3 regions of the Serratia sp. TSA_198.1 genome follow, and region 1 is predicted to be linked to each of the others. Evidence: predicted binding sites of a transcription regulator. Region 1 holds the regulator's gene; each other region holds the start of a gene.
What was found. The regulator CRP, encoded in region 1, controls carbon source genes, mostly activating them, when cyclic AMP is high. The targets are predictions, from matches to a motif close to ATGTGANNNNNNTCACAT.
Positions count from the first base shown of each region.

Region 2: the regulator CRP is predicted to act here: its motif matches at 2,659-2,676, upstream of udp (uridine phosphorylase).
Region 3: the regulator CRP is predicted to act here: its motif matches at 2,644-2,661, upstream of srlA (PTS glucitol/sorbitol transporter subunit IIC).

Region 1 is NZ_JBQZFP010000007.1:18,545-23,068, reverse strand. Features, by position in the region: gene ACUTSW_RS21680 (YccS/YhfK family putative transporter) at 1-1,758, opposite strand, end outside; gene crp (cAMP-activated global transcriptional regulator CRP) at 1,813-2,445, opposite strand; gene ACUTSW_RS21670 (OsmC family protein) at 2,825-3,232, shown strand; gene ACUTSW_RS21665 (phosphoribulokinase) at 3,278-4,147, opposite strand; gene ACUTSW_RS21660 (YheU family protein) at 4,300-4,524, opposite strand, start outside.
Region 2 is NZ_JBQZFP010000005.1:20,819-25,342, forward strand. Features, by position in the region: gene rmuC (DNA recombination protein RmuC) at 1-661, opposite strand, end outside; gene ACUTSW_RS18815 (DedA family protein) at 793-1,323, opposite strand; gene ACUTSW_RS18820 (hypothetical protein) at 1,420-1,563, opposite strand; gene udp (uridine phosphorylase) at 1,774-2,535, opposite strand; gene ACUTSW_RS18830 (dienelactone hydrolase family protein) at 3,045-3,881, shown strand; gene metE (5-methyltetrahydropteroyltriglutamate--homocysteine S-methyltransferase) at 4,014-4,524, opposite strand, start outside.
Region 3 is NZ_JBQZFP010000006.1:183,859-188,382, reverse strand. Features, by position in the region: gene ACUTSW_RS21075 (mannitol dehydrogenase family protein) at 1-420, shown strand, start outside; gene ACUTSW_RS21070 (GntR family transcriptional regulator) at 530-1,216, shown strand; gene fbaB (class I fructose-bisphosphate aldolase) at 1,468-2,517, shown strand; gene srlA (PTS glucitol/sorbitol transporter subunit IIC) at 2,752-3,300, shown strand; gene srlE (PTS glucitol/sorbitol transporter subunit IIB) at 3,316-4,296, shown strand; gene srlB (PTS glucitol/sorbitol transporter subunit IIA) at 4,320-4,524, shown strand, end outside.

The DNA.
Region 1 (4,524 bases):
AATAAACTGACTGTGCGTTACCCACAGGCGCATATCCGCCAGATAGCTGGATTCAAACCCCGGCTCCTGCATTGCCTGATTCAATGAGGTGAACAGCGCGTTGTGCGCCTGGTTCACCTGCATGCGAGCATAGGCCAGCGCGCTGGGATCGGGTTCCTGCTCTTCCAGCAGCAGGCGCAGTGCCTGTTGATCTTTCTCCAGCGCCTGATGGGCGTTCTTGCGCAGCAGGCCGCTTTGCCACTGTGGCCACAGCCAGATGGTGCCGCCGAACACCAACACGCAGCCGATCAGGGTGTCGATAAGGCGGGGGATCAGGAAATGTGTGCCGTTCAGCGCCAGCAGTTGCAGGGTATAGACCGCCGTCACCGTAAAGCCAATCACCGCCAGCCCGTAGTTTTTACGCGAAACCAGATAGGCCGCCAGCGTAATGACCAGCATCACGCTCAGGGTCGCGCCCTCGGGCATTTGCAACTGTAGCAGCCCGGCAGCGATCACCAGCCCGGCCAACGTGCCGAGCGCACGGTGCTGGATGCGAACCCGGGTGGCATTGTAGCCGTTCTGGCTCACCAGCATGACGGTCAGCAGGATCCAGTAAGGTTTTGGCAGATTGAAAACCATCCCCAGGCTGCTGCCCGCCGCCAGCATTACCCCCAGCCGTGCCGCATTGCGCAGGGCGTTGGATTTAAACGACAGGTAGCTGAACAGCGCCGGCCAGAACGGCAGGCGGTTTTGATTGGCCATCAGGTCGCGACGGTATAACGGATGCTGGGTGCGCAGCAGGCGAGCGATGCGGCTGAAGTGGTAGTAACAGAACTGACCCACCGGATTGTCGGGGTGCTGTGCGGCCACTTTTTCCAATGCTGCCAGCTCGTTGGTCATACTGAAGCGCTGGGAGTATTGATGATAGAGAATATCGTGCGCCACCGTGCGCAGCCGGCCGGCAATCACCTGCGCATTGCGGCGGATAATCGCCTCGGCCTGGCTCTGCTCCACCAGTTTTTGCACTTCTTCCGGCAGGTGCAGGCTGACGGTAATGTGTTCTTGTAAATCCAGCGCGACCTGAAAGGTTCGCTGCAGGCGTTTTTGCTCGAGATTATTGGCGTGCGGCAAAAAGTTGAGCTGCTGATACAGCAGGCTGATCAGGTCCATCACTTTTTGCTGGCGCACCAGCAGTGGCGGTAACGCGGTTTGCGGATCGGTATGTTGGGTTAACAGGGAATACTTGGCTTCGAAGTAGTCCGCCAGTTCCAGATAAAGCTGGCTCAACGATTCGCGCATCGGCTGTTCTTTCCACAGCTTGAACCAGAACCAGGTGAACAGGCCGTACCAGGCGGTACCCACCACATACAGTAAGGGGGCGTACCACAGCGGCACCGTGCCGGCCATGCTGAGAGAAAAGATGGCGGCGATCAACGCGGCGGGGAGCAGGCGGGCATGTAACGGGCTGATCTCGCCGCTGACGCCGAGCAGCAGAGCCAGGCCGAGCATCAACGCCGGCAGCGGCAATTGCCACAGCAACGCCTGCTGCAGCAACAGGCTGCTGAGTGCAAACAGTGAGCCGCCGACGATCAGGCGTTTGAAAAAACGTTTGTGGGGCGTGTCCAGCCCGGCGATGTTACAGCAGGCGGGAACCAGGGAAAACAGCAGGCCGAGTTGCAGGTGGCCGATCAGCAGGCCAAAGAGCACCGGCAGACACAGCACCAGCGTTTGCCGCAGTGCGTAATTGACTTCCGGGTGGTAAATCAGTCGACGCCACATGATCGGTCGGGGCATAAAAAAACGGCGCGAATCATCGCGCCGTTTTTTCAGTGATTAACGTGTGCCGTAAACGACAATGGTTTTGCCGTGGGCGGAGATCAGGTTTTGATCCTCCAGCATTTTCAGAATGCGGCCGACGGTTTCACGTGAACAACCGACGATCTGACCAATTTCCTGGCGGGTGATTTTGATCTGCATGCCGTCTGGGTGGGTCATGGCATCGGGTTGTTTCGCCAGGTTCAGCAGCGTTTGCGCGATGCGACCGGTAACGTCCAGGAAGGCGAGGTTACCCACTTTCTCTGAGGTCACTTGCAGGCGGCTTGCCATCTGCGCTGACAGGCGCATCAGGATGTCCGGGTTGACCTGAATCAGTTGGCGGAATTTCTTGTAAGAAATCTCAGCCACTTCACAGGCGGTTTTCGCCCTGACCCAGGCGCTACGCTCCTGGCCTTCTTCAAATAATCCAAGCTCGCCGATGAAATCCCCCTGGTTAAGGTAGGACAAGATCATCTCTTTACCTTCTTCATCTTTAATCAGCACCGCGACGGAGCCTTTTACGATGTAGTAAAGCGTTTCGGCTTTTTCACCTTGGTGAATCAGCGTACTTTTGGATGGATATTTGTGGATATGGCAATGAGACAGGAACCATTCGAGTGTAGGGTCTGTTTGCGGTTTGCCGAGAACCATTCGCTGTTATCCTCTGTTGTTATCGCTGCCTTGTGTCACAGGGGTCAGAGTTCCCTGTAAAACGTGCTGTCGCCGTTGTTTTAAGGGTGGCTGGCAGCAGGTTTTGAGGCGTGTCATAAATATACGCTGTCGCTCTAGCATATTAACTTGCCGGGAGAGCTGCAAGCTACATTCTATTAACATACCGGTAAAGGAGCCTTTCTCTGGGAGTTTCCCTGAAATCAGTGTCCCGGAAAGATTTATTGCGGCTCTGTTTGTAGCACAGAGTGAGGCGGGTGTCTCGTGTTGTCTTGCTTGCGCATGACCAGCATCAGGTTCCGTTGCCAGTTTCTATGCGAAAGCGTACTCTGATTTTAAGAAATTAATCGGAGTGACCAATATGCAGGCAAGAGTTAAGTGGGTGGAAGGGTTGACGTTTCTGGGGGAATCCGCGTCTGGCCATCAGGTGTTGATGGACGGCAACGCCGGCGATAAAGCCCCCAGCCCGATGGAAATGGTGCTGATGTCGGTGGGGGGATGCAGCGCTATCGACGTGGTGTCGATCCTGAAAAAAGGGCGTAATGACGTGCGTGATTGCGAGGTGAAATTGACCTCCGAACGGCGTGAAGAAGTGCCGCGCGTCTTTACCCATATCAACCTGCATTTTATCGTGACCGGCAAAGGTCTGACCGACAATATCGTTGAACGTGCGGTGAACCTCTCCGCCGAGAAATACTGCTCGGTGTCGTTGATGCTGAACAAGGCTGCCAGCGTGACTCACAGCTTTGAAATCCGCGACGTAGCGTAACGCGCAAGAATAAAGGGGCGCGGCCAACTGCCGCGCTCCGACCTATTACCCGATTTTTTTGCCTTCCAGCAGTTGCTGCACCAGCGGCGCCATGATCAGTTCCATCGCCAGCCCCATTTTGCCGCCCGGCACCACCAGCGTATTGATGTGCGAGATAAAAGAGCCTTGCAGCATCGCCAGCAGGTAAGGGAAATCGATCTGATCCAGCCCGCGGAAGTGAATCACCACGAAACTTTCATCCAGTGAAGGGATGGCTTTGGCGGCGAACGGGTTGGAGGTATCCACCGTCGGCACGCGCTGGAAGTTGATGTGGGTGCGCGAGAACTGCGGCGTGATGTAGTTGATATAATCCTCCATCGAACGCACCACCGAATCCATCACCGCTTCACGTGAATGCCCGCGCTCGCCGGTATCGCGGATCAGTTTTTGGATCCACTCCAGGTTAACGATCGGTACCACGCCGACCAGCAGATCGACATGTTTGGCCACGTCGGTATGTTCGGTAACCACGCCGCCATGCAACCCTTCATAGAACAGCACGTCGGTCGGCGCCGGCAGCGCTTCCCAAGGTGTAAAGGTGCCGGGGACCTGGTTATAAGGCACCGCTTCGTCGTAGGTATGAAGATACTTGCGCGACCGTCCGGTGCCGTTCTTGCCGTACTCGATAAAGCTCTGTTGCAGCAGACCGAAGTCGTTGGCCTCAGGCCCGAAATAGCTGATATGACGACCCAGATCGCGCGCTTTGCGGATCGCCGCGTCCATTTCCGGCCGGGTATAGCGGTGGAAGCTGTCGCCTTCCAGCTCCGCCGCGCGGATGTTCAACTGCTGGAATATCTTGCGGAACGCCACGCTGGTGGTGGTGGTGCCGGCGCCGCTGGAGCCGGTCACTGCGATAACGGGATGTTTGGCGGACATGGTGGTTGTCACTCCGTGTTAAATGCGCCGGCGTCAGAGTAGGGTTATTGGTCTGTTTGACGCCCTTTTCGCCAAGGGCAAAATTCCGCGCGCGGGTTTGCAATGGTTCATTGTTACCTGATTTTTTCCGTCAGTCATAGAACCGGCAGCCACTAATTTTCTTCCTGCCCGGCACGGAACTGCCCGCGCGGCATGATGTTGACGGTTTCATGCAGTTCTGACCATACCAGCAGGACCTCGCCGTTTTTCAACTGGCGGCGAACGTCTTCCACTTTTTGCTCCAGCGAACGTTCGTGTTCACCGTAGTCGGTGCCTTCGCGCAGCACAAAGGATTCGATCAGGCTGTTCAGGGTCTCGGTTTCCAGTTCTTTCCAGGG
Region 2 (4,524 bases), on a different contig from region 1:
GTGCCATCTGCGCGTTGAGTTGCTGAAGGTTACGTATTTCATGGGTCAGGGTATGGCGTTCGCGGGCTTCCTGGCCAAAGCTGTCCTGCACCTGACGGCGGAAACCGTCCAGTTGTTCGCGCAACGGCAGCAGCAGGCGATCCAGGCTTTGCTGGTTCTGTTCGTTCACCTTGCGCCCGCTGTGTTCGAAGATGCGGTTGGCCAGGTTTTCAAACTGGGTGGTGAGCCGTTGTTCGCTGTTGATCAGCAAACGCTGCTTCTCTTCCGCCGCCATGCGGGTCTCTTCCAGACGGATGGTCACTTCCCGCAGTTCGGCTTCCTGAGCGCTGTTGACCTCACGCTGGGCGCGCAGCTCCTGATTAAGCAGTTCGCATTCGGTGCGCCAGTGATTGAGTTGTTGCAGCTTTTCGTGCCCGGCCGCCAATTGGCTGTGCAAATTGCGCAGTTCCAAATCGGTTTGCCGCATTTGCTGTTCATTGCGTTGCAGAACGTCCTGCCGGGCCGCCGTTTCCTGCTGTGCCTGCTGCAACGACTGTTCCAGCAGCCGCAGCTCGGTTTCATGCTGCGCATGGGCCTGCTGCATGCGCAGGCTGGCGATCAACCACCCCAACAGTATGCCGACCACTACCCCGCCCACACCGTAAACCAAACTGGTATCCACCCTGCCTCCTGTTACGCCTTGCCGTTTATGCGCCCGTTGCCCGTCACGTTAAGGGGATGCTGTATGGATGTCCAGTCTGATTTTGCACCGGCAACGCAATATTGCGAAACGCCGCGCAAGTCAGGCAAAAACTAGCCAAACCACTGGGTTAACCACTTGATGCCAAAGGCTCCCGGCGCAAGAATGCCGAACGCCCAGATCATCGCTGAAGTGATATTCGCCAGTTGGAAGTAACGTTGGGGCATGCCGCAGATACCGCCGACCAGCGGCACCACCGCGCGCAGCGGCCCGAAGAAGCGGCCGATAAAAATGCCCAGCACGCCCCAGCGTTCAAAAAACGCATGGCCGCGGTCCAGCAACTGCGGATTACGCGATAACGGCCACATGTGCGCCACACGGTCTTGATAGTGGTAACCGATCCAGTAAGAAAGCCAGTCGCCAAAAAATGCCCCTATGGCGGCGGCGGCCCAGATAGGCCAAAAAGCGATACCGCTCTCGCCAATCAACGCGCCCAACGCCAGCAGGATAACCGTGGCCGGCAACAGCAGGGACAAGAACGCCAGCGATTCGCCGAATGCCAGGAAGAAAATAATGGGGATGGCCCAGCCTTCGTGCTGACGCACGGCATCGCTGACCCAGTTGATAATGTCGTTGAGGCTCAATACGGGCTCCTGATACGAGGTTTCCTGTGCCAAGGATACGCAATGCCGGCCGGGGCAGGTTAAACTCCGGCTAAACGCGTAGCGGTTTACTCGAGGTTAACGCCAGTTGCACTTCGCGCTGACGTCGACCCAGGCCGGATTGCGCTTCCAACCAGCGGCCGGTAAACCGTATTGATCGCGGACGTTAATGCCGCCATCAGGCAGAGTTTGTGAAGGAAGAAGCAGAATCTGGGCTGCCATAGACGTCCTCGCCGTTATTGTCTAAAAAATCGCCGCCTGGGCAGCAAAGCCGAAATCAACAGGTAAAAAGGGGGCGCTGATAGCTAGATACACCCTGGCTTTCACGTTGCTGCCAACCGCAGTTTGAAAGACGACGGGTATCACCGTAACAGATTAGGGCTGAATGGAAAAACGGACCGCGTTGGCGGCCCGTTGAAGGGAGGAAGGCGATTACAGCAGGCGGCGCGCCGCTTCAACCACGATCTGCACCGCTTTGCTTTCGGTGTTTTTCATGGTTTCTGCGTTTGGAATTTCCTGCTGGGTGCGGTTGACGATCACGCCGGCAACCATACCGGCACGCAGGCCCTGGCTTGCGCACATGGTCAGCAGAGTGGCGGATTCCATTTCATAGTTCATCACGCCCATCGCCTGCCATTCTGCCATCGAGCCCTTAAAGCGGCTGACGACGCGGCCGGAATAGGTATCGTAACGTTCCTGGCCCGGATAGAAGGTATCAGAAGACGCGGTCACGCCAATATGCGTGGTGGCGCCGCTGGCCTTGGCGGCCTCGACCAGTGCGGTGGTGCAGGCAAAGTCGGCCACGGCCGGGAATTCCATCGGCGCAAAGTGCAGGCTGGCGCCGTCAAGGCGAACCGCCGCGGTAGTGACCAGCACGTCGCCGACGTTGATGTTCGACTGAATAGCCCCGGTGGTGCCGATACGCAGGAAGGTACGGATCCCCAGTTGCGCCAATTCTTCAACGGCGATCGAGGTAGACGGGCCGCCGATGCCGGTGGAGCAGACGATCACCGCCTTGCCGTCCAGCTCTGCGCGCCAGGTAGTAAATTCACGATGGGAAGCCAGGTGCACCGGGTTTTCCATCAGCTTGGCAATTTTCTCTACGCGCTGCGGATCGCCCGGAACGATGGCAAGCTGGGCCCCTTGTAAATCGTTTTTAGTGAGGCCGAGATGAAAAACATCAGATTGAGACATACGAGACTCCTCATAGATCATGTTTATTGGGAGGAACAAAAAAGTACTCTACTGAAAATCGCCATCCAATTTCGTGATGGCCATCACCATGAATAAAGAAACAAAGATCAATCTACATAATTTTTGTGACATAAGTCACATTAAATAACCCAAAGGCGCTGTAAACGCCGCACTTGCCACAAGTCTAGCCGACAAAACAGCCCGCCGTTTACCGCCTTTCCTCTTGGTGACAGGCCCCCTTTCCCACCACGAGGCCACTTATGTCGCCACCGAAAAATAGCCTTATTTTATCGGCGACTTAGCAACAAAAAATGGGGCTAACGTACCTTATGGCGCTAATGCAGGCCAAAATGCGCAATATCCTGATAAAAAGATAACAAAAATGCACTAAAGCCAGATAATTAATCGTTTTTTACAGACTTGACCGAAAATGCTCAACCGGGTGCCAATAACGGGTAATCTTTCCTATAGTTATTCTCAGCGCTTTTTTCTATTGCACGGAGACCGCAATGAAAACCGACCATGTGATGACATTAAAACAGGCTCAGGGGGGATTCGCCCCGGCCGTAACGCCGTTGGCCGCTTCTACTGTATTTACCGACGAACAGGGCATTCATGCCGGGGAAACCACCATTCCCTCGCAGGGTGACAACCTGCCGGCCTATATTGCCAAACCAGCGAACCACAACGGCCCCTTCCCCGTGGTGCTGGTGGTACAAGAGATTTTTGGCGTTCACGAGCATATTCAGGATCTGTGCCGCCGCCTGGCGAAACAGGGCTACCTGGCGATAGCGCCAGAGTTGTACTTCCGACAGGGCGATGCCAAAGATTACCAGGAGATTGGCGACATCTTGCAAAAGCTGGTGAGCAAGGTGCCGGACCGTCAGGTGCTGGCCGATCTCGACCACGCAGCCCATTGGGCCAGCCGCCACGGCGGCGACGCCGGCAAGCTGGCGATTACCGGTTTTTGCTGGGGCGGCCGTATTACCTGGCTGTATGCCGCGCATAACCCGCAACTGAAGGCAGCGGTAGCCTGGTACGGCAAGTTAGTGGGCGAAAAAACGCTGAACTCGCCAAAACACCCGGTCGATGTGGCTACGCAGCTGTCTGCGCCGGTGCTGGGATTATACGGCGGCCAGGACAGCGGAATTCCACTGGAAACGGTGGAGACCATGCGCCAGGCGATTCGCGCAGCTAACGCCGATGCCGAGATCGTGGTCTACCCCGAAGCGGGTCATGCTTTCAATGCCGATTATCGCCCAAGTTACGATGCCGAAGCGGCGACGGACGGCTGGCAACGCATGCTGGCATGGTTCGCTCAACACGGCGTGGTCGGCGTCAAATAACCTCTCCCCTCACGGCTTGCCTTCACCGGCGGCCGCCTGCAATGTAAAAAAGGGCGCCGAAGCGCCCAAAATAATCACACCAGAACCTTATTGATTGCACGCCGGCATCAATGGCCGGGCAACGCACTCCGGTCAGGCTTGCTGCTCGCGCAGGCGCTGAGCCGCCAACACCATGTTGGCCAGCGACTGACGGGTTTCCGGCCAGCCACGGGTTTTCAGACCGCAATCCGGGTTAACCCACAGGCGTTCCGCCGGGATGTTCTGCGCCGCTTTACGCAGCAGCGCTTCGATCCATTCCACGCTTGGCACGTTTGGCGAGTGGATGTCGTACACGCCAGGGCCAATTTCGTTTGGATACTCGAACTCTTTGAAGGCTTCCAGCAGATCCATATCGGAACGCGAGGTTTCGATGGTGATCACGTCGGCATCCAGCGCCGCGATGGAATCCATGATGTCGTTGAATTCGCAGTAACACATGTGAGTGTGGATCTGCGTATCGTCCTGCGCCACGGCGGCATTCAGTTTGAAGGCATCCACTGCCCAGTCCAGATAAGCGGCCCAGTCGGATTGACGCAGCGGCAACCCTTCACGCAATGCCGGTTCGTCAATCTGGATGATGCCGATACCGGCTTTTTCCAGATCT
Region 3 (4,524 bases), on a different contig from region 1:
GACTCGCTGTTGCAGCGCTACCGTAACAGCGCGTTGAAACACCGCACCGGGCAGATCGCCATGGACGGCACGCAAAAATTGCCACAGCGCCTGCTGGATCCCATTCGCCACCATCTGGCGCACGGCAGCCGTTTTGACGCCTTGGCATTGGCCGTGGCCGGTTGGATGCGCTACGTCGGCGGCCAAGATGAGCAGGGCCGGCCGATAGAAATCAGCGATCCCTTGCGTGAACGCATTGCCGATCGGGTGGCGGGCAGCGAGGAAGGCCCACAGCGCGTGCTTGCGTTGCTCCAGTTGGAAAAGGTATTTGGCCATGACCTACCGGACAGCCCACGCTTCGTCGGCGCAGTGACTCAGGCTTATCTGGCGCTGTTGGATAAGGGAGCAAAAGCCGCCGTCGCCGGATTAGCGGTTAGTTGATAGATCGATTGAAATTCATCAGGCTGCGGCGGGATTTATCCGCCCGCAGCCCCAAGATAATCTGCTAGTATGGTGGCATTCACAGCAAGTCGGGTCACTGATTGTCGCCATGTCTGAATCCTACAGCCTCACCAACACCCTTCCGGTCAACCAGCAAATTTACCGTTTCCTGCGTAAAGACATTGTCGACTGCACCATTCCGCCCGGCACGCTGCTTTCCGAAAAAGAGATTTCCACCCGTTTTAGCGTTTCGCGCCAACCGGTGCGCGAAGCTTTCATCAAGCTGGCGGAGGCCGGGTTGGTGCAGATACTGCCGCAGCGCGGCACTTTCGTGATGAAGATTTCCGCCAAGCGGGTGGCCGACGGGCGCTTTATCCGCCAGGCGGTGGAATGCGCGATCGTCCGCCGCGTGGCGCAGCGGATCACGCCGGAACAGTTGATGACGCTGGAGCACAATTTGCATCGCCAGGAACTGGCGGCGCAAAACCAGCAGACGCGCGAGTTTTTGGCGCTGGACGATGAGTTCCACCAGTTGCTGACCCAGTTCGCCGACTGCCCCCTGGCCTGGGAAACCATCGAAACCATCAAGGCCACCATGGACCGGGTGCGTTTTCTCAGCCTGAGCGAGGTGTCGCCGCCGGAAAGCCTGATCCAGCAGCATTATCGGATCTTTGCCGCGCTCAAGGCGCAGGATGCGGACGCCGCCGAACGCGCCATCCATGAGCACCTGCAGGAGATGATCTACTCTATTACGCCGATCGCCCTGCAAAACACCGAGTGGTTCGATATCGAGTAATCAGCCAGTTACCGCGCCGGGGGCGATCGCCCTCGCGTATTTGCCCCTGCAAATGGAATTTCCTCTCAATCGCATCTATTGTTTCTCCTTGCCAAAGGAAATTCAGTAGTCTCGTTCTTACAGCTTTAATCACCGCTTTCTGCTATGCCGGTGACCCAATATCCCCTATGGCTTTCAAGCTGTAGCCAGGGCTTGAAAGACGACGGGGATGGCATTGCCGGTGTATGAGGGAGCCAAATCGGGAGTCAATCATGACTGATATCGCGCAGTTGTTAGGAAAGGAAGCGGAAGACCTGTTGCAACACCGCTGTACCACCATCCCTGCTGAGAATCTGTACCTGCCGGGCGCCGACTTTGTCGACCGGATAATGATCGATAACAACCGTCCCAATACCGTCCTTCGTTCCATGCAAACCCTGCTCAACCATGGCCGCCTGGCCGGCACCGGTTATCTGTCGATTCTGCCGGTCGATCAGGGCATTGAACACTCGGCCGGCGCTTCTTTCGCCGCCAACCCCTTGTATTTTGATCCGAAAAACATCGTCGAACTGGCAATCGAAGCCGGCTGTAACTGCGTCGCCTCCACCTACGGGGTGCTGGCGTCGGTATCACGCCGCTATGCCCACAAAATTCCGTTCCTGGTCAAACTGAACCATAACGAGACCCTGAGCTATCCGACGCAATACGACCAGACGCTGTACGCCAGCGTCGAGCAGGCTTTCAATATGGGGGCGGTCGCGGTCGGCGCAACGATTTACTTCGGCTCCGAGCAATCTCGCCGCCAGATCGAGGAGATCTCTGCCGCCTTCGAACGCGCGCACGAGCTGGGCATGGTCACCGTACTCTGGGCCTATCTGCGTAACCCGGCGTTCACCAAAGACGGCGTGGATTATCATTCCAGCGCCGATCTCACCGGCCAGGCCAACCATATTGCCGCCACCATCGGCGCCGATATCGTTAAGCAAAAAATGGCGGAAAACAACGGCGGCTACCGCGCAGTAAAATTCGGCTATACCGATGACCGCGTCTACAACAAGCTGACCACCGATCACCCGATAGATCTGGTGCGTTACCAGTTGGCCAACTGCTATATGGGCCGCGCGGGCTTGATCAACTCCGGCGGTGCCGCCGGTGAAAACGACCTGCAGGAATCGGTACGCACCGCAGTCATCAACAAGCGTGCGGGCGGCATGGGCCTGATCCTGGGGCGCAAGGCGTTCAAGAAATCGATGAAAGAAGGCGTGGCGCTGATCAACGCCGTGCAGGACACCTATCTGGACAAAAAAGTCACCATCGCCTGATCCCTTTCCCTGCCCCCACAGCCCGGTACGCCGGGCTTTTTTGTGCCTGTCTTCCGCCAATCCTTTCGTTTCATCCTTATTTTTCTTTCATAATTAACTTTCACAATAAAATATTTATCTTTCAAAATGTGATCTATTTAAAACAAATGAATCCATAAAGTGACTAGTGTAAGGCCCATGGCGACAGAGCCGCTTTTCGCTCCAGGCCATATCGTCCATCACAGGAGAGCAATAATGATTGAGCTAATCACCCACGGCGCCGAGTGGTTTATCGGCCTGTTTCAGAAAGGTGGTGAAGTGTTTGTCGGCATGGTGACCGGTATTTTACCTTTGTTAATCAGCCTGTTGGTTATTATGAATGCGCTGATCAAATTTGTAGGCCAGGAACGTATCGAACGATTGGCGCAGCGCTGCGCGGGCAACCCGGTATCACGCTATCTGCTGCTGCCGCTGATCGGTACCTTTGTTTTCTGTAACCCGATGACCCTCAGTCTCGGGCGCTTTATGCCGGAGAAATACAAGCCCAGCTACTATGCGGCGGCGTCCTACAGCTGCCACTCGATGAACGGCCTGTTCCCGCACATCAACCCCGGCGAGCTGTTCGTTTACCTCGGTATCGCCAGCGGGCTGACGACTCTCGGCCTGCCGCTGGGGCCATTGGCGGTGAGCTATTTCCTGGTCGGGTTGTTCACCAACTTCTTCCGTGGCTGGGTAACCGATCTCACCACCAGTCTGTTCGAACGCAAGATGGGTATCCGCCTGGATCGCCAGGTGCAACTTTAATCCGTGGAGTGCAGCATGAGTGCTTATATCCGTATTGAGAAAGGCGCCAGCGGCTGGGGTGGCCCGTTGGAAATTGCTGTCGAACCCGGCAAGAAAGTGGTGTACATCACCGCCGGCACCCGCCCTTCGATCGTCGATCGGCTCAGCGAGCTGACCGGCTGGCCGGCAGTCGACGGCTTTAAAGAGGGCGAACCGCCGGCGGAAGAGATTGGCGTGATGGTGATCGACTGCGGCGGCACCCTGCGCTGCGGGTTGTATCCGAAGCGCCGCATCCCGACGGTCAATATCCACGCCACCGGCCAGTCCGGCCCGCTGGCGCAGTTTATCCTCGAGGACATTTACGTCTCCGGCGTACGCGACAACAACATCAGCCTGGTGGCGTCGACAACCGATACTGCGCAAAAGGCCCCCGCCCCGCAGCCCAAAGGGCGGGATTACGACACCAGCAAAAAAATCACCGAACAGAGCGACGGCCTGCTGGCCAAGGTCGGTATGGGCATGGGCTCGGTGGTGGCGGTGTTCTTCCAGGCCGGGCGCGACACCATCGATACTGTGCTGAAAACCATCCTGCCGTTTATGGCGTTCGTCTCGGCGTTGATCGGCATCATCATGGCCTCGGGCCTGGGTGATTTTATCGCCCACAGCCTGACGCCGCTGGCCAGCAGCCCAATCGGCCTGGTGACGCTGGCGCTGATCTGTTCCTTCCCGCTGTTGTCGCCCTTCCTCGGCCCCGGCGCGGTGATCGCCCAGGTGATTGGTGTGCTGGTCGGGGTGCAAATCGGTCTCGGGCATATTCCGCCGCAGCTGGCGCTGCCTGCGCTGTTTGCGATTAACGCGCAGGCAGCCTGCGACTTTATTCCGGTCGGCCTGTCGCTGGCGGAAGCCAAACAGGACACCGTGCGGGTCGGCGTGCCGTCGGTACTGGTCGGGCGTTTCCTGACCGGTGCGCCAACGGTACTGATCGCCTGGGCCGCTTCGGCCTTCATCTATCAATGACACTGTTTTGCAGGGAAAAGATCATGCACACCATTTTCCACACCACCATTACGCAGATTGGCGGCAGCGCCCGTGAGGCATTGCAGGATGACATGCTGATCACCTTCCGCGAAGGCGCGCCGGCGGACATCGAAGAGTTTTGCTTTATCCATCGGCACGGCGACACCGCCGGCGAATTGCAGGTCGGCGGCTGGATGGAGCTGGCGGAGCAGCGTTATCCGATCACCG